DNA from 4 places in the Streptomyces sp. NPDC102467 genome. Region 2 is predicted to be linked to each of the others. Evidence: riboswitches for the same ligand, from Rfam matches in the RefSeq annotation. Region 2 holds a riboswitch; each other region holds the start of a gene.
The links. Region 2 has a riboswitch for cobalamin ahead of ACIREE_RS26825 (ABC transporter substrate-binding protein). Riboswitches for the same ligand answer to the same signal wherever they lie in the genome.

Region 1 (7,651 bases), on a different contig from region 2:
CCGTGGCGGCGCATCGCCTCGATCCACTTGGGGTTGACGACGCGGGCGCGGAAGACGCGGGAGGTCTCCTCGACCAGGGTGCGGGTGCGGACCGTCTCGGGGCGCGTCGAGTCGCCGATGTACGCCTCGGGCGCCGTGCCGCGCAGCGCGCGGACGGTGGCCACCATGCCGCCGTGGTACTGGAAGTAGTCGTCCGAGTCGGCGATGTCGTGCTCGCGGGTGTCGGTGTTCTTGGCCGCGACCGCGATGCGCTTGTACGCCGTCTCCATCTCCGTGCGGGCCGACTTCCCGTCCAGGTCGCGACCGTACGCGTAGCCGCCCCAGACCGTGTAGACCTCGGCGAGGTCCGCGTCGGTGCGCCAGTCCTTGGAGTCGATCAGCTGGAGGATGCCCGCGCCGTACGTGCCGGGGCGCGAGCCGAAGATGCGGGTGGTGGCGCGGCGTTCGTCGCCGTGCTCCGCGAGGTCGGCCTGCGTGTGGGCGCGGACGTGGTTGTGCTCGGCCGGTTCGTCGAGGGAGGCGGCGAGGCGGACCGCGTCGTCGAGGAGGCCGATGGTGTGCGGGAACGCGTCACGGAAGAAGCCCGAGATGCGCAGGGTGACGTCGATGCGGGGGCGGTTCAGTTCCTCGTACGGGATTGCCTCCAGGCCCGTCACTCGGCGTGAGGCGTCGTCCCAGACCGGGCGGACACCGAGGAGGGCGAGGGCCTCCGCGATGTCATCTCCCGCTGTGCGCATGGCACTTGTGCCCCAGAGGGAGAGGCCGACGGAGGTGGGGTAGTCGCCGTTGTTGTCGGTGCGGTAGCGCTCGATGAGGGAGTCGGCCAGGGCCTGGCCCGTCTCCCAGGCGAGGCGGGAGGGGACGGCCTTGGGGTCGACGGAGTAGAAGTTGCGGCCCGTCGGGAGGACGTTGACCAGGCCGCGGAGCGGGGAACCGGACGGGCCCGCCGGGACGAAGCGGCCCTCCAACGCGCGTACGGAGTTGTCGAGTTCGGCGGTGGTCGCGTCGAGGCGCGGGACCACCTCGCGGGCCGCGAAGTCGAGGATCTGGTGAACGGGGTTGTCCTCGGGGCCCGTTTCCTCCGCACCCGGGTCCTGCCGCCTTGTGCACCCTGCCGCCCCAGGCGGCAGATTGCCCAAGGTGGTACCCACCTGGGCCGGATCCCAGTTCGCCGCCTCCATGGCTTCCACCAGGGCGCGGGCCGTTTCCTCCGCCTGGTCCGCCGCCGTGCGGGTCGCCGCCGACTCGTCCAGGCCCAACGCCTCGCGCAGGCCGGGCAGGGCCTGGTTGCCGCCCCAGATCTGGCGGGCCCGCAGGATGGCGAGGACGAGGTTGACGCGGTCCCCGCCGGCCGGGGCCTGGCCCAGGACGTGCAGGCCGTCGCGGATCTGGGCGTCCTTGATCTCACAGAGCCAGCCGTCGAGATGCATGATGAACTCGTCGAAGCCTTCGTCCTCGGGCCGGTCCTCGACCCCCAGGTCGTGGTCGAGCTTCGCGGCCTGGATGAGGGTCCAGATCTGCGCGCGGATCGCGGGGAGCTTCGCCGGGTCCATGGCGGCGATCTGGGCGTGCTCGTCCAGGAGCTGTTCGAGGCGGGCGATGTCGCCGTAGCTCTCGGCGCGCGCCATCGGCGGCACCAGGTGGTCGATGAGCGTGGCGTGCACGCGGCGCTTGGCCTGCGTGCCCTCGCCCGGGTCGTTGACGAGGAAGGGGTAGACGAGCGGCAGGTCCCCGAGTGCGGCGTCCGGCGCGCAGGCGGCGGAGAGGCCCGCGTTCTTGCCGGGCAGCCATTCCAGGTTGCCGTGCTTGCCGAGGTGGATCATCGCGTCCGCGCCGAAACCGGCGTCGTCCGCCGACGCCGCGATCCAGCGGTACGCCGCCAAGTAGTGGTGCGAGGGCGGCAGATCGGGGTCGTGGTAGATCGCGATCGGGTTCTCGCCGAAGCCGCGCGGCGGCTGGATGAGGATCAGCAGGTTGCCGCGGCGCAGGGCGGCGAGCACGATGTCGCCCTCGGGGTTGCGGGAGCGGTCGAGGAACATCTCGCCGGGCGGCGGGCCCCAGTGCCGCTCGACACTCGTCCGCAGTTCCTCGGGCAGCGTCACGTACCAACGCTTGTAGTCGGCGGCCGGGATGCGCACGGGGTTGCGCGCGAGCTGCTCCTCGGTCAGCCACTCCTGGTCGTGGCCGCCCGCGTCGATGAGCGCGCGGATCAGCTCGTCGCCGTCACCGGAGGCGAGACCAGGGATGTCGGCCGGGTCCCCGAAGTCGTACCCCTCGGCGATGAGCCGCTTGAGCAGGACGATCGCGGAGGCGGGGGTGTCCAGGCCGACCGCGTTGCCGATACGGGAGTGCTTGGTGGGGTACGCGGACAGCACGAGCGCCAGCTTCTTGTCCGCGGCGGGGATGTGCCTCAGGCGGGCGTGGCGCACGGCGATCCCGGCGACGCGGGCGGCGCGCTCGGCATCGGCGACGTACGCGGGGAGCCCGTCCTCGTCGATCTCCTTGAAGGAGAACGGGACGGTGATGAGACGCCCGTCGAACTCCGGCACGGCGATCTGGCTCGCGGCGTCGAGCGGCGAGACGCCCTCGTCGTTCTCCGCCCAGTCCGCGCGGGACGAGGTCAGGCACAGGGCCTGGAGGATCGGGACGTCGAGGTGGGTGAGGGCGCCCGCGTCCCACGACTCGTCGTCGCCGCCGGCGCTCGCCTCGGCTGGACGTGTGCCGCCGGCCGCGAGGACCGTCGTCACGATCGCGCCGACGGGGCGCAGGGCTTCGATCAACTCCGGTTCGGGGGCACGGAGCGAGGCCACGTAGAGGGGGAGAGGGCGGGCTCCTGCGCGCTCGATCTCGTCGCACAGGGTGTGTACGAAGGCCGTGTTGCCGCTCATGTGGTGGGCGCGGTAGTAGAGCACGGCGACCGTCGGGCCGTCGGCCCGCGAAGGAGTGCGGTCCAGCGGGCCCCAGGTCGGCGCGGGGGCCGGGGCCTCGAAGCCGTGGCCGGTCAGCAGCACCGTGTCGGAGAGGAAGTTCGCGAGCTGGGCGAGGTTGGCCGGGCCGCCGTGCGCCAGGTACTTGTGGGCCTCGGCCGCGATACCGACCGGGACGGTGGAGGCCGCCATCAGCTGGGCGTCCGGCGCCTGTTCACCGCTGAGCACCACCAGCGGGACCCCGGCGGCGGTCAGCCGGTCGATGCCGTCCTGCCAGGCGCGGACCCCGCCGAGGAGCCGTACGACGACGAGGGCGACGCCGTCGAGGAGCGCGGGAAGCTCGGTCTCGACGTCGAGGCGGGAGGGGTTCGCGAAACGGTACGTGACCGGGGCGTCGGCGGCACTCGCGGCGGATGCGGCACTCGTGGCAGAAGCGGCGCTCGTGGCGGAAGCGGCGTTGGCGGCGTTCGCCGCGCGGGCGCTGAGCAGGTCGGTGTCGGACGTCGACAGGAGCAGGAGCTGCGAGGGCTGGGGCTGCGGCTGCGCGGGGTGCGAGGGCTGCTGGGGCATGCGTCGTCTGGCCTTCCTCGGGGTGTCCGCGCCCCGGGTGGGTTCTGACGGCGGGAGTTCCTGGCTCACCCTCTTCTCTATGAGAGGGCTCACAGTGGCGGGACCGCGCCGGAATCGCACCGGCTTCCTCCCCTGTCGCCGTCGCTGGCGAAGGTGGCGGGCCGGACGGGACCGCCGCGGTTCATCGTACGGGGCGGGGGCGTGACCTGGGGCGGGATGCCCGTCACAGCCGATGGGTATGCTCCGTCGCATGCCCGCCTCCCCCCTACCCAACGATCCCGGTACGCCCGGAACGTCCCCGGGTGACGCCTGCCCCGGTGCGCTGCGGCTGCACGCGGCGGACGACGGGTTCCTGGCGCGGGTCCGGATCCCCGGCGGGGTCCTCGACGTGGCGCAGGCGCGGGCCCTGGCCGGTGCGGCCGGGCGGCTCGGGGACGGGACGCTGCATCTCACCTCGCGGGGCAACGTGCAGTTGCGCGGGTTGCGGGAGGGGTGCGGCGGGGAGTTGGCGGAGGTGCTCGGCCGGGTCGGGCTGCTGCCGTCCGCCGCGCATGAACGGGTCCGGAACGTGGTGGCTTCGCCGATGTCGGGGCTCGACGGTCTCGGGGTCGTCGATGTGCGCGGGTGGTTGACCGGGTTGGATGCGGCGCTCTGTGCGAGTTCTGTCACTCCGGAGTTGTCCGGGCGGTTTCTTTTCGCGCTCGATGACGGGCGGGGGGATGTGGCGGGGCTGGCGCCTGACATTCTGCTGCGGGGGCTCGCCGGGGGCGGGGCGGCGCTTTCTGTCGGGGCCGCGGAATTCGTTGTCCGGTACGAGGACGCGGCGCGGGCCGCGGTCGTCGCGGCCGAGGTTTTCGTCGCCGCCGCGCGTGATGTCTCGGGCCGACGGGTGTGGCGGGTCCGCGAACTGGGCTTGCCTGTGGCCGAGTTGGCCTCGCTGGTTGCCGATGCGCTCTCTGCGACCGGGATCGAGTGCAGCCCCGTCGGGGGCGCGCCTGCGATGGGCAGCGAGCCCAGCCCCTTCAGGGGCGCGGGGAACTGCGCGACCAGCGACGACGCTCCCGCACGTGTCCATCGATCCGCCATCGGCGACGGCGCACAAGCCACGGGGCTCCGCCCCGGACCCCGCTCCTCAAACGCCGGAGAGGCTGATTTTTCCGGGCCGTCCGCTGAAATGCCGGGGGCATGCATAACCGCCCGCCTCGGGGCGATCACCGGTGCTCAATGGGCCGCCCTGACCGACCTGATCGCCCACCTCCCGGCCAGGGAACTGCGGCTCACGCCCTGGCGGTCCATCGTGATACCCGGCGCCACACCGGCCCAGGCCGAAGAGCTGACACGCACCGGGCTCGTGACCGACCCTGATTCACCCTGGACCCGCACAGGGGCTTGCATCGGGCGCCCCGGCTGCGCCAAGGCGCACGCCGACGTGCGCGCCGACGCGGGCGCCCGGCATCCGCTCCTGCCCACCTACTGGTCCGGCTGCGAGCGCCGCTGCGGGCACCCCGTCGGGCCGTACGTGGATGTCGTGGCACGCCCCGACGGCACGTATGTCGTCACCAACCCCCCTACCTCGCAACCCACTTGAGAGAGCCGAACCCGTGTATGACTACGAGAAGGACGGCGCGGCCATCTACCGCGAGTCCTTTGCCACCATCCGCACCGAGGCGGCAGCCGGACTCGCGGCGCTGCCCGCCGACGTCGCCCAGGCGGCGGTCCGCATGATCCACGCCTGCGGCCAGGTGGATCTCGTACAGGACATCGGCCACTCGGCCGGGGTCGTGGCGAAGGCCCGCGCCGCTCTGCGCGGGGGTGCGCCGATCCTCTGTGACGCGCGGATGGTCGCCAGCGGCGTCACCCGTAAGCGGCTGCCCGCCGACAACGAGGTGATCTGTACCCTCAATGAGCCCGAAGTGCCCGCGCTGGCAGCCGAGTTGGGGACCACGCGCAGCGCCGCCGCGCTGGAGTTGTGGCGGGAGCGGCTCGACGGCGCCGTCGTCGCCATCGGCAACGCCCCGACCGCTCTCTTCCACCTCCTGGAGATGATCCGGAAGGGCGCGCCCCGGCCGGCGGCGATCCTGGGCATTCCGGTCGGGTTCGTCGGGGCCGCCGAGTCCAAGGACGCCCTGGCCGCGAACGAGCTCGGCCTGGAGTACCTGATCGTCCGCGGGCGCCGTGGCGGCAGCGCCATCACCGCCGCCGCGATCAACGCCATAGCGACCGAGGTGGAGATCCAGGCATGAGCAACACCCCTGGCAATACAGGCAAGTTGTACGGGGTCGGGCTCGGGCCCGGCGACCCGGAGCTGATGACCGTCGCCGCCGTCCGCGCCATCGCCGGGGCGGACGTCATCGCGTACCACTGTGCCCGTCATGGCCGTTCCATCGCCCGCTCGATCGCCGCGGAGCACCTTCACGAGGGGCAGATCGAGGAGCGGCTGATGTATCCGCTCACGGTCGAGACGACGGACCACCCCGGCGGCTACCGCGGGGCGCTCGACGACTTCTACGCCGAGGCCGCCGCCACGCTCGCCGCGCACCTCGACGCGGGCCGTACGGTCGCCGTGCTCGCGGAGGGCGACCCGCTCTTCTACGGCTCCTACCAGCACATGCACAAGCGGCTTGCGGACCGGTACGACACCACGGTCATTCCCGGTGTCACCTCCATCAGCGCGGCGGCCGCCCGGCTCGGCGAGCCGCTGTGCGAGGACAAGGAGACGCTGACGATCATCCCGGGCACGCTGCCCGAGGACGAGCTGACCGCGCGGATCGCCGCCGCGGACTCGGCGGTCGTGATGAAGCTGGGCCGTACGTTCACCACGGTCCGTACGGCGTTGGAGAGTGCGGGCCGTCTCGACGACGCCCGCTATGTCGAACGTGCCTTCATGGCCGGCGAGCGCACCGGCCGGCTCGCCGACATCGACCCCGACTCGGTGCCGTACTTCTCCGTCGCGGTCCTGCCGTCCCGTATCGACGCCGAACCCACAGAGCCCGCAGAGCCCGCTGGACCCGCAGGGGCGTCCGGCCGCGGCGAGGTCGTGGTCGTCGGCACCGGGCCCGCGGGGGCGCAGTGGCTGACTCCGGAGTCGCGCGGCGCCCTCGCGAACGCGGACGATCTCGTCGGCTACACCACGTACATCGACCGGGTGCCGGTCAGGCCCGGACAGCTGCGGCACGGCTCGGACAACAAGGTGGAGTCCGAGCGCGCCGAGTTCGCGCTCGACCTGGCGCGGCGCGGGCGCCGGGTGGCCGTGGTGTCGGGCGGCGACCCAGGCGTCTTCGCGATGGCCACGGCCGTGCTGGAAGTCGCCTCGCAGGGTGCCTACGCGGACGTGCCCGTACGCGTGGTGCCCGGGGTGACCGCCGCCAACGCGGCCGCGGCGAAGGCGGGGGCCCCGCTCGGCCACGACTACGCCACGATCTCCCTGTCCGACCGGCTCAAGCCGTGGGAGGTCATCGCGGAGCGGCTGCGTACGGCGGCGGCGGCCGATCTGGTCCTGGCGCTGTACAACCCCGGTTCGCGCAGCCGCACCTGGCAGGTCGGCAAGGCACGCGAACTCCTCCTGGAACTCCGTCTCCCCGACACTCCTGTCGTCCTCGCCCGCGATGTCGGCGGCCCCGAGGAGAGCGTCCGCACGATTCGTCTCGCCGACCTCGACCCGGCCGTCGTCGACATGCGCACGCTGCTGATCGTGGGCTCTTCGCAGACACAGGCGGTGGTCAGGGCGGACGGTTCGACGGTGACGTGGACGCCGCGACGGTACCCGGAGGGGTGACCCGGCGCACCCCGTTCAGGGTGTGCCGATGTCCACCGCCGGCCTGTCCTCGGTGGGGGCGGCCGTCACCACCCACTCCGCCGCCTCCTCCACCGTCGCCACCACAGGTACCCCCTCCGGTACCGGAGGCCGTCGGACCACGATCACCGGGATTCCCGCCTCTCGGGCCGCCGTCAGTTTGGGGGCCGTGGCCGTGCCGCCGCTGTCCTTCGTCACCAGGACGTCGATGTGGTGGCGGGCCAGGATCTCCCGTTCGCCGTCGAGCGTGAACGGGCCCCGGTCGAGGAGCAGCTCCATGTGCGGCGGGCACGGCGGTTCGGGTGCGTCGACGGAGCGTACGAGGAAGAACGCGTCGTCGATGTGGGCGAACGTGCCGAGC
Region 2 (7,651 bases):
GGGCGTACGTCTGCACTTGCGGGAGATCTCGGTTCTGCACCGCTTCGACGAAGCCGTTGCCGAGGCCGCGGAATCCGAAGACCGCTTCGACCACCACGGCGCCGCCCAGCAGCCCTTCCACGCAGCGGGCGTACTGCTGGGCGGCGGGGCCCAGCGCGTTGGGCAGTACGTGGCGGAGCACCACCGTGCGTTCCCGTACGCCCAGCAGTCGCAGGTGTTCGGCCACGGGGCCATGGCGCTCCCCCGCCACTCCCGCGCGGACCTGCCGTGCCAGATCGCACAGGTGCCGGGCCGTCAGGACGACCACGGGAAGCACCAGGACGGACGGCAGGTCGAGCAGCGCGGTGGTGTCCATGCCGACGGCGGTGGCGGGCAGCAGTCCGGCCGCCAGCGAGACCGAGGCGACCAGCAGCAGCGCGAGCACGAATTCGGGGACGGCGTGCAGCAGGACCGTGGCGGTGTTCAGGGCCCGGTCGAGGCGGCTGCCTTCCCGCAGCCCCGACACGGTTCCCAGCAGCGGTGCCAGCACGGTGACGAGGATCAGCGCCGGCCCGCCGAGGAGCAGCGTCACCCCGATACGGCGGCCGATGTCGTCGCCGACCGGCAGCCCGGTCGTCAGCGAGTGTCCCAGGTCGCCGGTGAAGAGGTGGCCGAGCCAGTGCCCGAAGCGGGTCCAGGCCGGTTCGTCGAGGCCCAACTGGTGCCGCAGCGCCGTCACTTGTTCGGGGGTGCCGAGTTCACCGCGCAATACGTCAGCCGTGTCTCCGGGCAGGAGGGCTCCGACGGCGAACACGGCGACCAGCACCACCAGGCACTGCAGGAGTGCCAGCAAGGAGCGCCGCAGCACGTAGGCGCGCACGTCAGGTGAGGCGGACCCGGTCGAAGCGGGCCCAGTCGTGCGAGTTGGGCGGCGCCGCGCGCAGACCGGTGACCGACCGGCGGATGGCGTCGTTCGCGTCCGAGAACGCCCACACCAGAAGTCCCGACTCGGCGCGAGCGATCTTCTGGGCGCGGGCCAGCAGGCTGAGCCGGTCCTTCTCCTCACGGGTGGTACGGGCCCGGTCGAGCAGCGCGTCGAACTTCTTCGAGGCGTACTGGGTCTGGTTGCGGGCCGCCCCTCCCCGGACCCGCTGCTGCAGGAAGTCGGAGACGGGCAGGGTGGAGGTGGTGTTGAAGGCGGCGACGCCCTTGGTCTTGATCTCGCTGAAGTACGTGCTGGACGCGCGGGTGTTGGCGGTCAGCTTCAGCCCGATCTCCCGCAGGTGCCGCGTCATCAGGTCGGCCGCGGGTTCCCATGCCGCGTCGACCGAACTGGTCTCCACGGTGATGTGCAGCCCTTCCGCGCCGGCTTCCTTCACCAGTTTCCGCGCCGCGGCGACGTCCCGTGTGCGGGGCTCGAGGTCTTCGGGGTAGCCGCGCAGGCCCATGCCGAAGAGGTCGTTGCCCGTCTCGCCATGTCCGGCCAGCGCGATACGGACCAGCGCCTCCCGGTCGATCCCCAGCCGCACGGCCCGTATCAGCCGTGGATCGTCGAACGGCGCACGGCCGGTGCGCAACAGGAGCTGCTGGGCAGTGGCGCGCTCGGCGGTCAGCAGCCGCGTCGAGCCGTCCTTCTTCAGCCGTTCCACGAAGGCACCGGCCATGTCGGCCGCGTAGTGCACCTGCCCGGACAGCAGGGCGTTGAGCCGCGCCGACTCCTCGTTCGCGGGGACGATCTCCAGCTCGGCGATGTGCGGGGCGCCGTCCCAGTGGTCCGCCCAGCGCCGGTAGCGGGCGGTTCCACCGGGCGTGAACGATACGTAGGTGAAGGGTCCGGAGCCGACGGGCTTACGGAAGTCCGTCGTCCCGGCCGGGATGATCTCCGTTCCGGGGCCGGCGAACACGGTGGGGAACTCGAAGTTCGGCGCTTTGAGGACGAGGACGACCGACCGATCGCCGTCAGCCGTGCTCGCGGTGAAGTCGATCGCGGAGAGCAGCATCTGCGAGGGCGAGCCGACAGCGGGGTCGGCGGCGCGCCGGTAACTGTAGAGAACGTCCTTGGCGGTGACCGGCTTCCCGTCATGGAACCGGGCCGCGCGCAGTCGTACGCGCCACCGGGTACCGGAAGCGTCGCTCTCCCAGGACTCCGCGAGCCGCCCCCGCACCGACATGTCGTCGGCGTATGTGCCGAGCGTGTCGTAGAGGGCCTTGGCGCGGGCCTGGTCGACGAAGTTCGGGGCGACGTGCGGGTCCAGGGTCTCCTGGGAACCGCCCGAGGTGAACGCGGCGCGGAACCGGTCGCCCCCTCCCCCGTCCTTCGCGTCGCCGCCGCAGCCGGTGAGCAGGCCGGACGCGGCGAGCGCCAGGGCTCCGCCGGCGGCCAGCACGCCTCGTCTGCCGAGTTCCGGCCGCCTCTCCGGTTCCGTCCGGGCACGCGTCGTCACAGTCGATCCTCTCCGGGGTGTCCTCGCCCCTGACGTCAGACCGGCGACGGGTCAGTCTCCTGGCTTCCGGATCGTCGCTCGCCTCCGCCTTCCCGTCCGCGACAGCGGACAGTGGCGTGCAGGAGATTCGCTCCCCGGTCACAGTGGCGGGACCGCGCCGGAATCGCACCGGCTTCCTGGTCCCCATCGCCTTGTGTGCTCATTGTGGCGTACGAGGCTCCGGCCGCCGGAACCCGGTCGTCCCGGTCACCGTTCGCCCCGGGATCAGGCCTCCTGCGCGACTCTCGCGGCTCGGCACACCATGTCGATCAGTACGGTGGGGAACACACCCCCCGAGCAGTACGCATCGAGCGACCGGCAGTGGCCCGCCCCGCCCCGGAGTCCCGCGAGAGGAAGCACCACCCGCATGACAGCGAAGCACGTGTCCAACTGGCAGAGCTGGCAATCCAGTTGGGACCGCCAGCAGGAGTGGTACATGCCCGACCGGGAGGAACGTTTCCGGGTCATGGTCGACACGGTCGAGGCCCTGGCGGGCCGGACACCGCGCGTCCTCGACCTGGCCTGCGGCACCGGCAGCATCTCCGACCGGCTCCTGCGACGCCTCCCCGACGCCGACGTCACCTGCGTGGACATCGATCCGCTCCTGCTGACCATCGCCCGCGGCCACTTCGCCGGGGACGGGCGCGTCTCCTTCGTCGAGGCCGACCTGACCGACGCCGCGTGGACCGCACGCCTCCCGCACACGTCGTACGACGCCGTGGTCACCGCCACCGCTCTGCACTGGCTCGACACCGAACCGCTCGACCGGCTGTACGCCACCCTGGCCGGCCTGCTGCGCGAAGGCGGCGTCTTCCTGAACGCCGACCACATGAAGGACGAGTCCGCGCCCCGCATCAACGCCGCCCTCCAGGCTCTGCACACCGACCGACAGACTCACCAGCGCGGACAGGGATCCCTTGACTGGGCCGGCTGGTGGGGCGAGGCGGCCCGCGATCCGCACCTCGCCGAGGCGGCAGCCGAACGCTTCGCGCTGCTGGGCGATCCTCGAAAGCCCCGCACCGACCCACCGCGACGCGATCGCCCGACCGCGACCCGGTGGCACATCGAGACGCTGCTGCGCCAAGGGTTCAGCGAGGCGCGTCAAGTGTGGTGCTCGACAAGCGATGCGCTGGTGGCCGCACTGCGCTGACCCGCAACGGTAGGCGGAGTCGAAGCACTCACCAACGCTGCGCGCGATTCGGCCGGGACGCGTTCGATCCCTCGACTGGCGGGCCTTCAGCTCGCACCTCGACGGCAGCTCTCCCGAGCTGAGCGTCACCGCCGATGTTGCTCAGTGCCGGTACGCGGCGGTCGCCGTCTCGACGAAGGACCGGATCAACGGGTTCGTGTCACCTTCGTTCCACACGGCCACCACGCGGCTCGGCGCCATGCCGCTCAGCGGTACCAGGGCGAACTCAGCGGGCAGTTCGTGCCCGAGCGGGGCCAGGCCGACCGTGCCGTTCCACAGCACGGCCTGCAGACATTCCTGGACGGCACGCACCACTGGCCCCTCGCGCGGCCTGCCACCGTTCCAGTACGACTGCCAGACGGGGTCGGTGCCCTGCGGGAACTGGAACCAGCGGCGGTCGCTCAGCTCGGCCGGCCGCACCTGGTCGCGGCGGGCCAGCGGATCGTCGGCGCGCAGGACCACGCCGACGGGGTCGGATCGCAGTGCACGCACCGTCAGGGCGGTTTCGTCGAACGGCGCCCGGGTCAGGGCGACATCGACCAGTCGGGCCCGCAGCCCGCAGGTCGGATCGGTCAGGTCGGTGTCTCGGATCCGGATGTCGATGCCGGGGTGGCTTCGTCGGTAGGCGGCGGCCAGCCTGGACACCGCCGGGTCGGTGGCGTCGCCCAGCAGGCCGACGGTGATGGTCGAGGCGCCGGCCGCCGCGCTCACCCGTATCCGGACGCGGTCGGCATGGTCGAGCAGAGCCCGCGCCTCGTCGAGCAGCACCGTGCCCACCGCGGTGAGCGTGACGCCGGTGGGCGAGCGGGCGAAGAGCAGGGCTCCGGCATCGGCCTCCAGCTGCTTGATCGCGCGGCTCAGCGGCGGCTGACTCATGTGCAGTCGGTTGGCGGCCCGGCCGAAGTGGAGTTCCTCGGCGACCGCCACGAAGTAGCGCAAGGTGCGTAGCTCCACGCTGCAACGATACCCACGAGGTATCGGCGTTGCGGAACAGGTCTTGGACACGCATGTGGTCCCGGCGGTGGACTCGTGAGCATGACCGAAGAAGCCAAGAGCAACGAGACCCAGGTCGGCCCCGCCGTTTCGGTGGTGGGCCCCGGCGACGGCGAGACGATCGTTCTGGGCCCCACGCGTATGCGCGTTCTGGAGGACGGCAGTCACACCGGGCACCGCCTCGCGATCACCGAGTCCGTCCTCGCCCCGCATACGCAGGGGCCGCCGCAACACCGCCACGCCCGACACGACGAGGGCTTCTACATCCTCTCCGGCACCGTGCGGTTCACCGTCGGGGAGAAGGACCACGACGCCACCACGGGCACGCTCGTCATGGTTCCGCCGGGCACCCCTCACACCTTCGCCAACCCGACGGACCAGCCCGCCGTCATGCTCAGCACCTTCACCCCCGACCTGTACGTGCAGTACTTCCGAGACCTCCAACAGGTGCTCACCGACGGCCGGCCACTGACACCACGGGCCAACGTCGACGCCATGAGCCGCTACGCGACCGAGCCCGCCACCGACCTCGCCTGAAGCCGACCGGCCGCAACCGCCCGGTCACCCTCCTTCCGGTCCGCTCGGTCCCGGCCGACGGACCGGCTCTCCTCCAGCGCTCTTCGACCCATGAACGGGAACCATGCACATCGCCTACTGGATCGTCGCGGGCCTGCTCGCGCTCTTCTACTTCTACGCGGGCACGCTCAAGGTGATCCGCAGCCGCGATCAACTCCGGCCGATGATGGCCTGGGTCGACCGCCTGCCCTTGCCCGCCCTCAGGGCGCTGGGCACGGTGGAGATACTCGGCGCGGCCGGCCTGGTCCTGCCACCGCTGACGCACATCGCGCCGTCACTGGCACCGGCCGCGGCCATCGGGTTCGTCCTCCTGCAGACCGCCGCGATCGCCGTCCACCTGACCGGTGGAGACCGCCGGATCACTCTCAACATCGGGCTCGCCGCGGCGGCGGCCGCAATCATCTGGCCGGCCACCACGCTGTGACCGCCCCGACATCCCGCAACAGCGCTCAACCCAAGCGCAGTCGGGCCTTGTCCGCGCGTACGGCCTAGGTGTTCTGTCCGGGGAGGTTGTGGACGGGTGAGCGAAATCTCGGCTGAGGGATCTTGAACGAGTGAGGGCCTCCCGGGTTCGGTGTGGATTGCGACGTCTACACCGACCAGAAAGGCCCTCGTGCCTCACCGTAATGCACCGCTGACCGAGACCGGCCGGCTGCGCCTGGCCCGCTGCGTCGTCGACGACGGCTGGCCCCTGCGCCGGGCTGCCGAACGCTTTCAGGTCTCACCCACCACCGCCCAACGATGGGCCGGCCGCTATCAGGTCATGGGTGAGGCAGGAATGGCCGACCGCTCCAGCCACCCGCGCACGAGCCCGCACCACACCCCGACCCGCACCGAGCGACGGATCGTCAAGGTCCGCGTCCTGCGCCGCTGGGGACCCGCCCGCATCGCCTACCTGCTACGACTGAACCCGTCCACGGTGCACCGGGTCCTCACCCGCTACAAACTGGCCCGCCTGACCCACCTCGACCGCGCCACCGGACGGGTGATCCGCCGCTACGAGCGCGACAGGCCAGGCGAGTTGGTGCACGTGGACATCAAGAAACTCGGGAACATCCCCGACGGCGGCGGACACAAGACCCTCGGCCGCCCCAGGCCGGCCGCAAGACCCGCTCCGCAGTCGGCTACAGCTACCTGCACAATGCCGTCGACGACCACTCCCGCCTGGCCTACAGCGAGATCCTCGCCGACGAGAAGAAGGAGACCGCCACCGGCTTCTGGACCCGGGCCCAGGCGTTCTTCACCCAGGCCGGGATCACCGTCGAGCGCGTGCTGACCGACAACGGCTCCTGCTACCGCTCACGCGACTGGCGCGACCTGCTCAGCACCTCCGGAATCACCCACAAACGCACCCGGCCCTACCGGCCGCAGACCAACGGCAAGGTCGAACGCTTCAACCGCACCCTGTTGGACGAGTGGGCCTACGCCCGCCCCTACCGCTCAGAGGCCGAACGTCGCGAAGCATTCCCCGACTGGCTGCACACCTACAATCACCACCGCGGACACACCGCGCTGAAAGGCCAACCACCCGTCAGCCGCGTCCCCAACCTCACGGGTCAATACACCTAGGTGTGCGAAGGAGGTGCCAGGATGCCTTCGACGCCGTGCAGGAACGTCTCGGAGATCAGCACCGGGTCGAAGAGACAGCCGGCTGCCATGGCCCCGTCCCGGAGCATGACGAAGTGCCGTCCCGCCGCGTCGGCGGGCGTACAGCCGGCCTCCGCCAGCAACTGCGTGACGGTCTCCAGGAACCATTGCCGATGCGCCAGCACGGCTCGGTGGACCGGGTGGGCCGGGTCGGGATACTCGGCCGCCGCGTTCAGGAAGGCGCACCCGCGGAACCCGGAGTACTGGATGCCCTCGACGATCGTCCGGCCGACGGCCCTGACCGTGTCCGCCGCGGGCCCGCCCTCCACCCGGGTGGCTGCGACCTGCGCCCGGATGCCGTGGTCGGCCTGCTGGAGGTAGGCAAGGATCAACTCCTCCTTCCCCTTGAAATGCCGATACAGGGTGGCACGGGTGACCTGGGCTTCCGCGATGATCCGGTCCACGCCGACGGAGTGGATGCCCTCCGCGTAGAAGATCCGGGTCGCTGTGTCGAGCAGGCGAGACCGCGCCTCGGACGTGCTCCCGCCTTCTGTACGCGCACTCATGGCGCCCACCGTACCAGTCGATGAGGGAGAACGTTCGGTCTTGACAGTGCGGCGACGGCGCCCTTAAATCAAGCAAGAGACCGAACGTTCTCCCTCATCGGTGACGTGTCTCGGACGCCACTCCTCTCGCACCACGCCGCTTTCGCCGGAAGGAACCCTCATGGACACCACCGTCGCCGCCCCCGCACCTACCGCGAGCGCCTCCACAGCGCTGCGCCACCTGTATCTCGTGCGCTTCGTGTTCGCCGCCGTCTGGGCCGCCCTGCTGTTCACATCCG
Region 3 (7,651 bases), on a different contig from region 2:
TCCGACATCGGCCGCATCAAACGCCAGCAGGCCTTCATCTCCAGCCTCATCAAGAAGATCAAGGACGACGGTTTCACCCCCACCAGACTCCTGCCGCTCGCCGACGCCGCCACCAGGTCGATGACCGTCGACCCCGGCCTCGGCTCGGCGGACAAGCTGCTGAAGTTCGCGATGGGGCTGAAGGACGTGGATCTGCACAACACCAAGTTCGTCACCGTCCCCTGGAAGTACGACGGCAACCGCGTCGCCGTCGTACAGCCGGACGCCGACGCGTTGTGGGCCGCGCTCAAGGACGACCGCACCCTGGACGGGAAGAACGCCGGAGCCAAGAACGGCAAGAACGGCAAGAACACTGTGGAGACGTCCGCGTCGCCCACCGTCCGGGAGGTGTCCGGCGCCGGTGTCTCCGTCGCCGTCTACAACGGCACCCTGACCAAGGGCCTCGCCTCCAGCGCGGCCAGGACGCTGACCGGCCACGACTTCACCGTCACCGGCACCGCCAACGCCGCCACCCAGGACCGGGCCACCACCACGGTCGAGTACGGCCCGGGGGAGCGGGCCGACGCCGAGGAAGTCGCCCGTCTCTTCCCCGGCGCCGCGGTGCGGGCCGCCGACGCGGACGGCATCTCCGTCGTGCTGGGAGCCGACTACACCGGCGCCGCGACCGCGTCACCGGCCCCCACATCCGTACCGTCGGGCGTGGCCGACGACGCGCGCTCGGCCGACGAGGACCTCTGCTCCAACCTGTCCTACGGCTGAGCACCCGCCACGGTGGAGAGCGCCGCGCGCCGCTCCACCGCGCCGTGTCAGGCGATCATTCGGCCCTCGCCGCCGGCAGTTCGGCGCGTACGGTGCGGGCCGCCGTGACCAGGGTCTGCAGGGAGGCCCGGACCTCGGGCCAGCCGCGGGTCTTCAGACCGCAGTCCGGATTGACCCACAGCCGGGACGCCGGTACGGCCTCAAGTCCCTTGCGCAGGAGGCCGGTCACCTCGTCCGCGCCCGGCACGCGCGGGGAGTGGATGTCGTACACGCCGGGCCCCGCCTCGCGCGGGTAGCCGTGCGCGGCCAGCTCGTGCGCGACCTGCATGTGGGAGCGGGCCGCCTCCAGGCTGATGACATCGGCGTCGAGGTCGTCGATGGCGCCGACGATGTCACCGAACTCGGCGTAACACATGTGCGTATGGATCTGGGTATCGGGACGCACCCCGCCGGTGGCGAGCCGGAACGCCTCGGTGGCCCACCGCAGATAGGCGGGCCGGTCGGCGGCCCGCAGCGGCAGCGTCTCGCGCAGGGCCGGCTCGTCGACCTGGATCACCGAAGTGCCGTTCGCCTCCAGGTCCCCGACCTCGTCGCGCAGGGCGAGCGCCACCTGGCGCGCGGTGTCACCGAGCGGCTGGTCGTCGCGGACGAACGACCAGGCGAGCATGGTGACGGGCCCGGTGAGCATGCCCTTGACCGGACGCGAGGTCAGCGACTGGGCGTACGTCGTCCAGCGCACCGTCATCGGTTCCGGCCGGGAGATGTCGCCGGCCAGGATCGGCGGCCGCACGCAGCGGGTGCCGTACGACTGCACCCAGCCGTGCCGTGTGGCCAGGTACCCGGTGAGCTGTTCGGCGAAGTACTGGACCATGTCGTTGCGTTCCGGCTCACCGTGCACGAGAACGTCGAGCCCGGCCTTCTCCTGGAAGGTGATGACCTCGCCGATCTCCGCCGCGATGCGCTCCTCGTACGCGGCCGCGCCGATCCGCCCGGCCCTCAAGTCCGCCCGCGCCGTGCGCAGTTCACCGGTCTGCGGGAAGGAGCCGATGGTCGTGGTCGGGAGCAGGGGCAGGCCGAGATGGGCACGCTGGGCCGCGGCCCGTTCGGCGTACGGCGTCGAGCGCCGCGTGTCGGCGTCCGTGACGGCGGCGGCGCGCGCCCGCACGACGGGATCGTACGTGATGGGGGAGGCGGCTCGGGAGGCCAAGTCGGCCCGATTGGCCGCGAGTTCGGCGGCGATGGCGCCCGTGCCGCGGGTCAGCCCCTTGGCGAGGGTGACCACTTCGGCCGTCTTCTGCCGGGCGAAGGACAGCCACCGCAGGATCTGTGGATCGAGGTCGCGCTCCCGCGCCGCGTCCAGCGGGACGTGGAGCAGCGAACAGGAGGCGGCCACGTCGACCCGCCCGGCGAGCCCGAGCAGCGTGCCCAGCGTGGTGAGGGACTTCTCCAGGTCGTTCACCCAGATGTTGCGGCCGTCGACGACGCCCGCGACCAGCCGCTTGCCGGGCAGCCCGCCGACCGAGGCGAGCGCGTCGAGGTTCGCGGAGGCCGCCCCGGTGAAGTCGAGGGCGAGACCCTCGACGGGGGCCTTGGCCAGCACCGGCAGGGCGTCGCCGAGCCGGTCGAAGTACGAGCCGATCAGCAGCTGCGGACGGTCCGCGAGCGAGCCGAGATCGCGGAACGACCGCTCGGCGGCGTTCAGTTCGGCCGCGGTGCGGTCCTGGGCCAGAGCCGGCTCGTCGAGCTGCACCCACTCGGCGCCCGCGGCGCGCAGGTCGGCGAGCACCTCCGCATACACGGGCAGCAGCCGGTCCAACAGGGTCAACGGAACGAAGTCCGCGGCGACTCCGGGCGCGGGCTTGGCGAGCAGCAGGTAGGTGAGGGGACCGACGAGCACGGACCGCGGCGTCAGCCCGAGCGCGAGGGCCTCGCGCACCTCTTGGACCTGCTTGGCGGAGTCGGCCGTGAACACCGTGCCAGGGCCCAACTCCGGCACAAGATAGTGGTAGTTGGTGTCGAACCACTTCGTCATCTCCAGCGGCGCCACGTCCTGGGTGCCGCGGGCCATGGCGAAGTAGCCGTCCAGGGCGTCCGCGTCGACGGCGGCGCGATGGCGCGCGGGCACGGCACCGACCATGACGGTGGTGTCCAGGACGTGGTCGTAGTACGAGAAGTCGCCGGTCGGCACCTCGTGAATTCCGGCGTCCGCGAGGTCCTGCCAGTGCGTGCGGCGCAGTCCGGCGGCGGTGGCGCGCAGCGCGTCGGCATCGACGCGGCCCTTCCAGTACCCCTCGACGGCCTTCTTCAGTTCGCGGTCACGCCCTTGGCGCGGGTAGCCGTGGACGGTGGCGCGCGCCGTCACGGCTGTGTTCCTGCTGGTCACGGAGATCTCCTTCGCGAGATGAATCCCTGAGATCCCGGCGAAGGGACGAGAGACGCGAAGGGGTGACGGCCCGGGCGACCCGGACCGCCGCGCGATGGCACGGTCGTCCGCCCGATGTGCTCGCCGACCCGCCCTCGAGGTCGCCAGGATGTCCGCGCACGCGTCGTACGCACACGGGCAGTTGGCAGGTCTTCGGACTCGCGGGCGCGCCTCGTGTCGTACAGGACAGTCGTAACAAGACAGTCGTACGAGACATCTACTGGCCGTCGCTTCCCGGGCCCTTGTCGGGGCCCAGTGCTGATGACGGCGGTCGTTCCCACTCACCGCTGCGGGGCAGTCCCGGATTCCCACCGGGTTCCCTCTTGCGACGCATCCCGCCTGGCGGACGGGGCGAACCAGCTGCGTCGGCCAGCGTACGGGGTCACCCGCCCGTGCTCAACGCCGACCCGACGCCTCCAACTGACCCCACCCGGCGCTACCAGGGGGCGGGCCAGGTGCCGGGGCCGCCGCCGCGCCAGTCGATCAACGGGGACGCCTCCACATCCGCCTCGTCCATGTCGTGCCCGGCCCGACGCAGGAACTCGGCGACATCGCGCGGCTCGTGCGCGAGTCCGACGATCTCGCCGTCCACGCGGACACGGCGCCCTCCGTCGGGCGATGGCTGGTAGACGATGACCGGTTTGCTCATGCCTCCACGGTCCGGTGTGCCCGCCGCTCCTGCATCTTGGGAAGCAGGGGCGGGCTGGGCGCATCAGGTGACCCGCCCCGCGTGGCGTCACCTGTCGTGTGCGCGCCCTTTTCAGGATGGGCGCGCCAGGCGCCGGCGGTCGGCCGCGCACGGCTCGAGCCAGGAGAGAGCCCGGTGGCCGTCGCCCTCGTCCGCAACGATCCCGCGCCCGTACCCCCGTCACGACGGCAGAACCCGCGGTCCAGGGCGGCCGGCACCGCGATCGCCGTCACCGTGCCGTCCGTGGTGATGGCGGGCCTGGGCACGTGGGGGCTCGACCGCGACGGGGTGTGGGGCGACGAAGGCGTCACCCTGCAGATGGCACACCGCACACTGCCGGAGATCGCCCACCTGGTGTCGCACATCGACGCGGTGCACGGCCTCTACTACGCGCTGATGCACTTCGTCCTCGCCCCGTACCCGGGCGAAGTGCTGCTGCGGCTGCCCTCGGTGCTGGGGGCGACCCTGGCCGCCGGTCTCGTGGGCCTGCTCGGCGCACGGCTGGCGCGGCCCCGGGTCGGGCTGTGGGCGGGACTGCTGTACGCGGTGACCCCGTTCGTCGGCCGCTACGCGCAGGAGGGCCGCTCCTACGCGTTGGTGGCCGCCGGTGTCCTCGCGGCGACCGTCGCGCTGGTGCGTGCCCTGCGGGCGCGCGGTCGGCGGCACTGGGTGCTCTACGCGCTGTTGCTCACCGGTACGGCGTGGTTGCACGAGATGGCGGTGCTCGTCCTGGCGGCTCACGCGTGCACGCTGTGCTGCGCCCGGGTGCCATGGGCGGTATGGAGGGCCTGGCTGGCGGCGGTGGCCTGCGTGTCGGTCTCTCTGCTGCCGCTCCTCTTCGTCTCGCGCGGGCAGAGCGCTCAGGTCGCCTGGTTGGACAAGCCGGGCCGCGAGCAGGTGCGTGGCCTGGTGTACTCCTTCGCCGGTCCCACCGAGGTGGTGTGCGCCGTGGTGCTGGGGCTGGTGGTGGTCGGGGTGTGCGCGTCGCTTCCTCGCCGGGGGGAGGTGTCGTTGCGCGGGGTGGCGTTGCCGTTGACGCTCGTGCCGCCCGCTCTGTTGCTGGGCATTTCGCAGTACCAGCCGCTCTACTACGACCGCTATCTGCTGTTCTGCCTGGCAGGCGTCCCGCTGCTCGCGGCCGCGGGCGCGGAACGGATCGTGCGACTGGTGCCCGAACTGACGCGTTCTCGGAATCCGGTGGTGGGCAGGCTGCTCGCGGCGGGCGGCGTGGTTCTGGTGGGCGCGTCGTTCGTCGCGCAACTGCCGACCCATGAGCATGATCGCGGGCCGTGGGCGAGATCCGACGACCTGCGGGGCCTCGCGGTGCTGGCCGCGCGCGAGCTGAAGCCCGGAGACACCGTGCTGTTCGTGCCGTCCCCGGGCGCGCGGCGCGCGGCCGCCGCTTATCCCGCCGACTTCCGGCGGCTGCACGACGTCGCGCTCGCCCGCACGGGCCCGGAGGCGGGTGAACTGTACGACGCGGAGACGGGGGCGGCGACGCTGGCCCATCGGCTGCGGAAGATCGGCCGGGTGTGGGTGGTGATCGATCCCCGGGCCGGGCGCCCGGGCTGGGCGCCCACGAGCGGCACGGACCGGGCCAAGATCGAGGCACTGCGGCGCGACTTCGAGCTGAGCGAGGAGCACGCCACCCGGAGCGGCATGCTCCGGCTCTACCTGCGACGCCGTTAGGGCGTGGGCGCGGGCCTGTTCGGGCCTCCCGCTGGGCCCGCTACCGCCGGGCCGGTGTCTCCTCGGTGGCGGACCAGGCGGCGAGGAGCTGGAGCTTGTCGTGGTCGGGGGTGTGGGGCGGGGCGCTGTAGGCGGTGAGGGTCAGGCCGGGCTGGGCGGGGAGCTCCATGGCATCGAAGTCGAGCGTGATCGCCCCGACGGCCGGGTGCCGGAAGGCTTTGCGGCCGGTGTGGTGCAGCCGCACGTTGTGCTTGGCCCAGGCGGTGCGGAACTCGTCGCTCCGGGTGACGAGTTCGCCGATGAGCCCGGTCAGCTCGCTGTCGCCCGGGGCGCGCCCCGCCTCGGTGCGCAGCAGCGACACCGTGGTGTTCACGGACTCCTCCCAGTGCGGGAAGTAGTCGCGCCCGGCGGGATCGAGGAACTGGAAGCGGGCGATGTTCACCGTGTGCCGCCCCTTGCCGGTGTACCTGTCGTCGCACTCGGTGCCGTACTCGGTGCCGTACTTGTCGCCGTACAGCGGGCTGTACAGGGCGCGGCCGAGGCGGTTGGTCGCCAGGACGTCGAGACGGCCGTTGCGGATGAACGCCGGGGAGTCGGTCATGGAGTACAGGACGCGCAGCACGCTGTCCGGTAGCGGCCCGCGGGGGCGCCTGCCGCGCCGGGCAGGCCGCTTGGCGGCGGCGCGGGCCAGATCGTAGAGGTGCGCGCGTTCGGCGTCATCGAGCTGGAGGGCGTTCGCGACAGCGTCGAGGACCTCGTCCGATGCGCCCGCGAGGTGACCGCGTTCCAGGCGGACGTAGTAGTCGATGCTGACGCCGGCGAGCAGGGCGACTTCCTCGCGCCGCAGGCCGGGCACGCGCCGGTTGCCGCCGTACGCCGGCAGGGCCGCCTGCCGAGGGGTGATCTTGGCGCGGCGGGAGGCCAGGAACTCGCGGATGTCGCTCTGGGTGCTCACGCATTCCAGGCTAGATCGGACGGCGTACCTGTGGGGGGTCCTGTCGGTACCTGTGACGCCAGGCCCTCCTCCACGGTACTGACCTGCTGTTTCCTCGATACCGGCAGGAGCTGGGACGCCCCGGGCGGCAGTCGGGACCAGCGTCTCAGCGGCTGCCGCGGGACCGGCCCGGCCGCACAGTGGCTCATGCCGACATCTTCCGTTCTGCTCTGTTCTCATCCATTCTGCCGCGTTACGTTCCAGGAGTCCTCATGCCGAAGCAGTCCGCACCCCGGGAGCTGGCCGACATCGCGCCGAAGCTCGTCGAGGTCACCGACAATGTCCTGTTCGGCGACGTGTGGGAGCGGCCCGGACTCTCCCCGCGCGACCGCAGCCTCGTCACGGTGAGCGTGCTTGCCGCCCTCTACCGCGGCGAGCAGCTCGGCTACCACCTGGGCGTGGCCCTGGACAACGGGCTCAGTGTCGAGGAGCTGTCCGAGGCGATCACGCATCTCGCCTTCTACGCGGGCTGGCCCAATGCCATGACCGCGATCACCCGGCTCAAGAAGATCGCCGACGAGCGCGGCGCCGCCTGACTCCTGTCCCGCCACCGGCTCACCCAAGAAGAGACCCAGAAGAGACCCAGAAGAGAAGAAGGAAAACATGGAACACCTCATGTCGACCCCCACCGTCAGGCCCCCGGCCGAACGCTTCACCGGCGATGTCTACCTGAACCTGCTCGAAGCTCCCGCCGAGCCGGCCCGTCTCGCGGTGGGGCTGGTCCGGTTCACCCCGGGGGCCCGTACCAACTGGCACTCCCACGCCAACGGCCAGACCCTCTGCATCACCGACGGCGTCGGCCTGGTCGGTACCCGCGACGGCGATGTCGTCCGCGTCAGCGCCGGTGAGACCGTCAAGTGCCCGGCCGGCGAGGAGCACTGGCACGGCGCCACGGACACCACCCTCATGGCCCACATCGCCATCGTGGTCGGTGACGGCAACGGCGACGGCACCACCTGGCTCGAGCCCGTCAGCGACGAGCAGTACGCGGCCGCCCTCTCCGGCACCGGAGGCACCGGAAACTGACCCGCCCGAAAAAAGTCGTACGGCGATGTCGAGAACCCGTGACCGGCTCCGTCCCTGGTATGAACGCGACCAC
Region 4 (7,651 bases), on a different contig from region 2:
CATCTTCTTCCTGGCCGTCACGGTCATGGGCTTCCTCGCCGCGCGCTGGCGCAGGTCGGAGAACGACTCGCTGGACGAATGGGGCCTCGGCGGCCGCTCGTTCGGCACCTGGGTCACCTGGTTCCTGCTCGGCGGCGACCTCTACACGGCATACACCTTCGTGGCCGTCCCCGCGGCGATCTACGCGGCGGGCGCGTCCGGCTTCTTCGCGGTGCCGTACACGATCCTGGTGTACCCGCTGATCTTCACGTTCCTGCCGCGCCTGTGGTCGGTCTCGCACAAGCACGGGTACGTGACGACGTCGGACTTCGTGCGCGGCCGCTTCGGCTCGAAGGGCCTCTCGCTGGCCGTCGCGATCACCGGCATCCTCGCCACGATGCCGTACATCGCGCTCCAACTGGTCGGCATCCAGGCCGTGCTCGACGTGATGGGTGTCGGCGGCGGCGAGGGCACGAACTGGTTCGTCAAGGACCTGCCGCTGCTGATCGCCTTCGGCGTGCTCGCGGCGTACACGTACTCCTCGGGCCTGCGGGCCCCCGCGCTGATCGCGTTCGTCAAGGACGGCCTGATCTACATCGTGATCCTGGTCGCCATCATCTACATCCCGATCAAGCTGGGCGGCTTCGACGACATCTTCGCCGCGGCCGGCAAGAAGTTCGAGCAGCTCAACCCGGCGACAGGGAAACCCGTCGGCGCCCTCGCTCCTGGTGAATCGGGCACGTGGACCTACGCGACACTCGCGCTCGGCTCGGCCCTCGCGCTGTTCATGTACCCGCACTCGATCACGGCGACCCTGTCGTCCAAGAGCCGTAACGTGATCCGCCGCAACACCACGATCCTGCCGCTGTACTCGCTCATGCTGGGCCTGCTCGCGCTGCTCGGGTTCATGGCGATCGCGGCCGGGATCAAGGTGCAGAACGGGCAGTTGGCGATCCCGCAGCTCTTCGAGACCATGTTCCCCGACTGGTTCACGGGTGTCGCCTTCGCCGCCATCGGCATCGGCGCGCTGGTCCCGGCGGCCATCATGTCCATCGCCGCGGCGAACCTGTTCACGCGCAACATCTACAAGGACTTCATCAAGCCCGACGCGACCCCGGCGCAGGAGACCAAGGTCTCCAAGCTCGTGTCGCTGCTCGTGAAGGTCGGCGCGCTCGCCTTCGTCCTGACCATGGACAAGACCGTCGCCATCAACTTCCAGCTGCTCGGCGGGATCTGGATCCTGCAGACCATGCCGGCGCTGGTGGGCGGCCTGTTCACGCGCTGGTTCCACCGGTGGGCGCTGCTCGCCGGATGGGCGGTCGGCATGGTCTACGGCACGCTCGCCGCGTACGGGGTGGCCTCGCCGACGCAGAAGCACTTCGGCGGGTCCTCGGACGAGATCCCCGGCATCGGCCAGATCGGCTACATCGGCCTGACGGCGTTCGTGATGAACGTGATCGTGACCGTCGTCCTGACCTTCGTCCTGAAGGCCGTGAAGGCCCCGGAGGGCGTCGACGAGACGTCGCCCTCGGACTACACCGCAGACGCCGGCGACAAGGGCGTACAGGTGGAGCTGCCCACCGTCGGAGCGGGCGGCCACTAGCACCCGTCACTTCTTCTCGATGGACGGGCCTCTCCCCTCGGGGAGGGGCCCGTCCCTCTATCGTGACCCGGCACCACGTCGCGAACCAGCACCATCCGCACCATCTGCCCCGGAGGAACCGTGCCCGACTCGCCGCAGGCGACCGCCCCCATCGTGCTCGACAGCGACCCCGGCATCGACGACGCCGTCGCACTGCAATACCTGCTCGGCACCGGGCTGTGGGACCTCAAGGCCTACACGACCGTCGGCGGCAACGTGCCCGCCGCGCAGACCTTCCGCAACGGGCGCGCGCTCGCCCGCGCCTTCGGCATCGACGGCGACATCACCGTGCACCGGGGTGCGGGCCGCCCGCTGACCCGCCTGCCGTACTCGGCCGCCGGCGAGTTCCACGGCTCCACGGGACTCGGCGCCGAGCAGCTGCCCGACTCGACCGTGCCCGAGCACACCGAGTCCTCGGCGCAGGCGCTGCTCAGGCTCTCGCGCGAGTACGAGGGCGAGCTGACGGTGTGCGCGACGGGCCCGCTCACCAATGTGGCGCTCGCCCTGAGCGAGGACCCGGACTTCGCGCGGCGCGTGAAGCGGCTCGTCTTCATGGGCGGGGCCGCCGAGATCCCCGGGAACATCACGCCCGTCGCCGAGTTCAACGCGTGGGCGGACCCCGACGCGGCGGACCTGGTCGTCTCCTCCGGCATCCCGTACACGATGGTCGGGCTCGACGCGACGCACGGCTGGCGGTTCGGGCCCGCGGAGCTCGCCACGCTGGAGGCGGCGGGACCCGGCATGGAGCTGACGGCCCGCCTGATGCGCTTCTACCTCGGCGCCTACGAGGAGACCGGGGGCTCCCCGCTGCACGACCCGCTCGCCGTCGGCGTGTGCGCGGACGAGTCGTTCATCACCGCCGCCGAGGGCACCGTCGCGGTGGAGTGCGCGAGCGAACTGACCCGGGGCAAGACGGTGTTCATTCCGTACGACTCCGACTACCCGCGCGAGTACTACACGGAGTCGCCGCTGGTGAACGCCCGCACCAAGCATCGCGGCCGGGTCGCCGTGGGCGTCGGCCCGCGCAACTTCACCGAGGATTTCGTGGCTACGTTGCTGAAGCGGCCCGCGACCGTCTGAGTAACTGTTGAAGCCGGGCCGACACAAGATATGGGCCTGCCACGTCGGCCCGGCACAACATGTATGCTCGCTTTCGCTGCAGCCGCAGGGGAATCCGGTGCAAATCCGGAACTGTCCCGCAACGGTGAACGTAAGCGCGCATAACGGCGCCCGCGTGAGTCCGAGGACCTGCCGCAGCACACCCGAGCCGTCCGGCCCGGGTGTAGACGACGTCCGGGCCTCGCGGAATGGGCCGGTGACGACGGCGCCCCGTGCGCGCCGGAGCCACTCCTTCCCCGCAGGCCCCGTGCCGAGCGAGGGAGAGCCTCCACGTGACCATCGCGCCGCCCGCCGAACCGGTCTCAGCCGCACCGGTCTCAGCCGCACCGCAAGACGCTCCGGGCACCGCGCTGCTGCGCACCCTGACCGAGCTGACTGCCGACCTCCCGGGCGCCGACCCCGGCCGGGTCGCCGCCGCCGCGCTGCGCGGCCGCAGCACCCGCGCCGACGAGGCCGAGCTGCGCGAACTCGCCACCGAGGCCGCGGCCGGGCTGATCTCCGAGGACCCCGTCTACTCCCGGCTCGCCGCCCGTCTCCTCACGCTCTCCATCGCCGCCGAGGCCGCCTCGCAGGGCGTGACCTCCTTCACCGGCTCCGTCGCCGTCGGCCACCGCGAGGGCCTGATCGCCGACCGCACCGCCGAGTTCGTCCGCGTCCACGCCGCGCGGCTCGACGCGCTCATCGACACCGAGGCCGACGACCGCTTCGGCTACTTCGGCCTGCGCACCCTGCACAGCCGCTACCTGCTGCGCCACCCGATCACCCGCCGCGTCATCGAGACCCCGCAGCACTTCATGCTGCGCGTCGCGTCGGGTCTCGCCGAGGACGACAGCGCCCGCGCCCTCGACGAAGTCGCCGCGCTGTACGGCCTGATGAGCCGCCTCGACTACCTGCCCTCCTCCCCCACCCTCTTCAACTCGGGCACCCGGCACCCGCAGATGTCGAGCTGCTATCTGCTCGACTCCCCGCTGGACGAGCTCGACTCGATCTACGACCGCTACCACCAGGTGGCCCGGCTCTCCAAGCACGCCGGCGGCATCGGGCTCTCGTACTCCCGCATCCGCAGCCGGGGTTCGCTGATCCGCGGCACGAACGGGCACTCCAACGGCATCGTGCCGTTCCTGAAGACCCTCGACGCGTCGGTCGCCGCCGTGAACCAGGGCGGCCGCCGCAAGGGCGCGGCCGCCGTCTATCTGGAGACGTGGCACTCCGACATCGAGGAGTTCCTTGAGCTGCGCGACAACACCGGTGAGGACGCGCGCCGCACCCACAACCTGAACCTCGCGCACTGGATCCCCGACGAGTTCATGCGCCGGGTCGCCGACGGTGCCGACTGGTCGCTGTTCTCCCCGGCCGACGTGCCGGAGCTGGTCGACCTGTGGGGCGCCGAGTTCGAGGCCGCGTACAAGAAGGCGGAGGCCGAGGGCAGAGCCCTCAAGACCATCCCCGCCCGGGACCTGTACGGCCGCATGATGCGCACGCTCGCGCAGACCGGCAACGGCTGGATGACGTTCAAGGATGCCGCGAACCGCACCGCCAACCAGACCGCGGAGCCCGGCCACACGGTCCACTCCTCGAACCTGTGCACCGAGATCCTGGAGGTCACGGACGACGGCGAGACGGCCGTCTGCAACCTGGGTTCCGTGAACCTGGGCTCCTTCGTGGACGCCGACGCGCAGGCCATCGACTGGGAGCGGCTCGACGAGACCGTCCGCACCGCCGTCACGTTCCTCGACCGCGTCGTCGACATCAACTTCTACCCGACCGAGCAGGCGGGCCGCTCCAACGCCCGCTGGCGCCCGGTCGGCCTCGGCGCGATGGGTCTGCAGGACGTCTTCTTCAAGCTGCGCCTGCCCTTCGACTCGCCGCGCGCCAAGGCGCTCTCGACGCGGATCCAGGAGCGCATCATGCTCGCCGCGTACGAGGCATCGGCCGACCTCGCCGAGCGCAACGGCCCGCTGCCCGCCTGGGAGAAGACCCGCACCGCGCGCGGTGTCCTGCACCCCGACCACTACGCCGACGCCCAGGTGACCTGGCCGGAGCGGTGGGCCGCGCTGCGGGAACGTATCGCCGCCGTCGGCATGCGCAACTCGCTGCTGCTTGCCATCGCGCCGACCGCCACCATCGCGTCCATCGCGGGTGTCTACGAGTGCATCGAGCCGCAGGTCTCCAACCTGTTCAAGCGCGAGACGCTGTCCGGCGAGTTCCTCCAGGTCAACGCCTACCTGGTCGACGAGCTGAAGCGGCTCGGCGTGTGGGACGCGCAGACCCGGGAGGCGCTGCGCGAGTCCAACGGCTCCGTGCAGGGCTTCACCTGGATCCCGGACGACGTCCGTGACCTGTACCGCACGGCGTGGGAGATCCCGCAGCGCGGCCTCATCGACATGGCGGCGGCGCGCACCCCGTTCCTCGACCAGGCCCAGTCCCTCAACCTGTTCCTGGAGACGCCGACCATCGGCAAGCTCTCCTCGATGTACGCGTACGCCTGGAAGTCGGGCCTGAAGACGACGTACTACCTGCGCTCGCGCCCCGCGACGCGCATCGCACGGGCGGCGGGCCGCAGCACCGTCCCCGCGCAGACCGTGCCCGAGACCGACGCGGTCGCCTGCTCCCTGGAAAACCCCGAGTCCTGCGAGGCCTGCCAGTAATGACCACCGCACCTGAGAAGACCGAGAAGAACCTGCTCGACCCGGGCTTCGAACTGACCCTGCGTCCCATGCGCTACCCGGACTTCTACGAGCGCTACCGGGACGCGATCAAGAACACCTGGACCGTCGAGGAGGTCGATCTCCACTCGGACGTCACCGACCTCGCGAAGCTGTCGCCGGGCGAGCAGCACATGATCGGCCGGCTCGTCGCGTTCTTCGCGACGGGCGACTCGATCGTCTCCAACAACCTGGTGCTCACGCTCTACAAGCACATCAACTCCCCCGAGGCGCGCCTCTACCTCTCGCGCCAGCTCTTCGAGGAGGCCGTGCACGTCCAGTTCTACTTGACGCTGCTCGACACCTATCTGCCCGACCCGGAGGACCGGACGGCGGCGTTCGCGGCGGTCGAGAACATCGCGTCCATCCGCGAGAAGGCCGAGTTCTGCTTCAAGTGGATGGACTCGGTCGAGAAGCTGGACCGCCTGGAGACCAAGGCGGACCGCCGCCGCTTCCTGCTCAACCTGATCTGCTTCGCGGCGTGCATCGAGGGCCTGTTCTTCTACGGTGCCTTCGCCTACGTCTACTGGTTCCGCTCGCGGGGCCTGCTGCACGGCCTGGCGACCGGCACCAACTGGGTCTTCCGTGACGAGACGATGCACATGAGCTTCGCCTTCGACGTGGTCGACACGGTGCGCAAGGAGGAGCCCGAGCTCTTCGACGACGCGCTGCGGGAGCAGGTCACCGACATGCTGCGGGAGGCGGTCGAGGCCGAGCTGCAGTTCGGGCGCGACCTGTGCGGGGAGGGGCTGCCGGGCATGAACACCGAGTCGATGCGGCAGTACCTGGAGTGCGTCGCCGACCAGCGTCTGCAGCGGCTCGGCTTCGCGCCCGTCTACGGCTCCGAGAACCCCTTCTCCTTCATGGAGCTGCAGGGCGTCCAGGAGCTGACCAACTTCTTCGAGCGTCGCCCCTCGGCCTACCAGGTCGCGGTCGAGGGCTCGGTCGGCTTCGACGAGGACTTCTAGGCGACCTTGGTGAACTCGGCACGGCGGGACCCCAGTTCGGTGTCCTGCCGTGCTTGCCGTGCTTGCTGTGCCTGCCGGATCTGCCGGTCGACGCGGCGGTCGTGGGCGGCCCCGTAGAGGGAAGGGGCGGCGAAGAGAAGGAAGACGAAGAGGACGGTGAGGTAGTTCATCGCTGTGTTCATGCCTCTACTCTCCCGCCGCGCGGCCCCGCCCGGCAGTGGCAGGACTGTCACTGACCCTCGAATTCCTGCCAGCTCTGCGGCACACTGGCAGACATGCTGAAGAACGTGGCCGCAGTGCTGCTCGACGGTGTGCATCCCTTCGAACTCGGGGTGGTCTGCGAGGTGTTCGGCCTCGACCGCAGCGACGCGGGACTCCCGGTGTACGACTTTGCGGTCGCCTCCACGGAGGGCCCCTCGCTCACCACGCATGTGCCCGGCATGACGGTCTCCACCCCGTACGGCCTGGAGCGTCTGGAGGAGGCCGACCTCATCGCGATCCCCTCGGCGGGGCGACGGTTCGACCAGTACCCGCCGGAGCTGCTCGACGCGCTGCGCCGGGCGGTCGACCGCGGCGCGCGCGTCCTCAGCCTGTGCGCGGGGGTGTTCGTGCTCGGCGAGGCCGGGTTGCTCGACGGCCGCCGCTGCGCGGTCCACTGGCGGTACGCGCGCGAACTCGCCGTCACGTATCCGCGCACCCGGGTCGACCCCGACGTCCTGTACGTCGACGAGGGCCCGGTCATCACCTCCGCCGGCACGGCCGCGGGCATCGACGCGTGCCTGCACATCGTGCGCACCGAGCACGGCGCCGAGGTGGCCAACGCGATAGCCCGCCGCATGGTCGTGCCGCCGCACCGCGACGGCGGCCAGGCCCAGTACGTGGAGCGCCCGCTGCCGACGACGCGCTGCGACACCGTCGGCGGGGTCCTGGCGTGGATGGAGCGGAACCTGGGCGCGCCGGTGACCGTGGAGGAGCTCGCGGCGCGGGCGCTCATGTCACCGCGCACGTTCGCGCGCCGCTTCCAGCAGGAGACGGGCACGACGCCGTACCGCTGGCTGCTGCGCCAACGGGTGCTCTTCGCCCAGGAGTTGCTGGAGAGCACCGACGAGACGGTGGACGCGATCGCCTACCGCGCGGGGTTCGGCAACGCGCCGGCGATGCGCCACCAGTTCATGAAGGCGCTGGGCACGACGCCCAACGCCTTCCGCAGGACTTTCCGGGTACGGCTGGCGAGCTAG

Region 1: it holds a riboswitch for cobalamin, as region 2 does, so the genes downstream of both, cobN (cobaltochelatase subunit CobN) here and ACIREE_RS26825 (ABC transporter substrate-binding protein) in region 2, are expected to answer to the same signal.
Region 3: it holds a riboswitch for cobalamin, as region 2 does, so the genes downstream of both, metE (5-methyltetrahydropteroyltriglutamate--homocysteine S-methyltransferase) here and ACIREE_RS26825 (ABC transporter substrate-binding protein) in region 2, are expected to answer to the same signal.
Region 4: it holds a riboswitch for cobalamin, as region 2 does, so the genes downstream of both, ACIREE_RS02160 (ribonucleoside-diphosphate reductase subunit alpha) here and ACIREE_RS26825 (ABC transporter substrate-binding protein) in region 2, are expected to answer to the same signal.

What each region holds. Positions count from the first base shown of each region.
Region 1 is NZ_JBIWKA010000008.1:420,911-428,561, reverse strand. It holds gene cobN (cobaltochelatase subunit CobN) at 1-3,497, opposite strand, end outside; cobalamin riboswitch at 3,529-3,688, opposite strand; gene ACIREE_RS19600 (cobalamin biosynthesis protein CobG) at 3,748-5,085, shown strand; gene ACIREE_RS19595 (precorrin-8X methylmutase) at 5,099-5,740, shown strand; gene ACIREE_RS19590 (precorrin-2 C(20)-methyltransferase) at 5,737-7,272, shown strand; gene ACIREE_RS19585 (cobalt-precorrin-6A reductase) at 7,288-7,651, opposite strand, start outside.
Region 2 is NZ_JBIWKA010000013.1:72,863-80,513, reverse strand. It holds gene ACIREE_RS26830 (ABC transporter permease) at 1-859, opposite strand, end outside; gene ACIREE_RS26825 (ABC transporter substrate-binding protein) at 861-2,423, opposite strand; cobalamin riboswitch at 2,476-2,604, opposite strand; gene ACIREE_RS26820 (class I SAM-dependent methyltransferase) at 2,830-3,612, shown strand; gene ACIREE_RS26815 (LysR substrate-binding domain-containing protein) at 3,754-4,605, opposite strand; gene ACIREE_RS26810 (cupin domain-containing protein) at 4,687-5,181, shown strand; gene ACIREE_RS26805 (DoxX family protein) at 5,285-5,644, shown strand; partial or broken gene ACIREE_RS26800 (IS481 family transposase) at 5,834-6,789, shown strand; gene ACIREE_RS26795 (TetR/AcrR family transcriptional regulator) at 6,786-7,373, opposite strand; gene ACIREE_RS26790 (hypothetical protein) at 7,534-7,651, shown strand, end outside.
Region 3 is NZ_JBIWKA010000002.1:384,560-392,210, reverse strand. It holds gene ACIREE_RS04990 (LCP family protein) at 1-759, shown strand, start outside; gene metE (5-methyltetrahydropteroyltriglutamate--homocysteine S-methyltransferase) at 815-3,142, opposite strand; cobalamin riboswitch at 3,308-3,557, opposite strand; gene ACIREE_RS04980 (hypothetical protein) at 3,618-3,830, opposite strand; gene ACIREE_RS04975 (hypothetical protein) at 4,005-5,558, shown strand; gene ACIREE_RS04970 (helix-turn-helix domain-containing protein) at 5,599-6,513, opposite strand; gene ACIREE_RS04965 (carboxymuconolactone decarboxylase family protein) at 6,765-7,088, shown strand; gene ACIREE_RS04960 (cupin domain-containing protein) at 7,156-7,578, shown strand.
Region 4 is NZ_JBIWKA010000001.1:481,053-488,703, reverse strand. It holds gene mctP (monocarboxylate uptake permease MctP) at 1-1,582, shown strand, start outside; gene ACIREE_RS02165 (nucleoside hydrolase) at 1,703-2,701, shown strand; cobalamin riboswitch at 2,758-2,892, shown strand; gene ACIREE_RS02160 (ribonucleoside-diphosphate reductase subunit alpha) at 3,013-5,388, shown strand; gene ACIREE_RS02155 (ribonucleotide-diphosphate reductase subunit beta) at 5,388-6,413, shown strand; gene ACIREE_RS02150 (hypothetical protein) at 6,410-6,595, opposite strand; gene ACIREE_RS02145 (GlxA family transcriptional regulator) at 6,689-7,651, shown strand.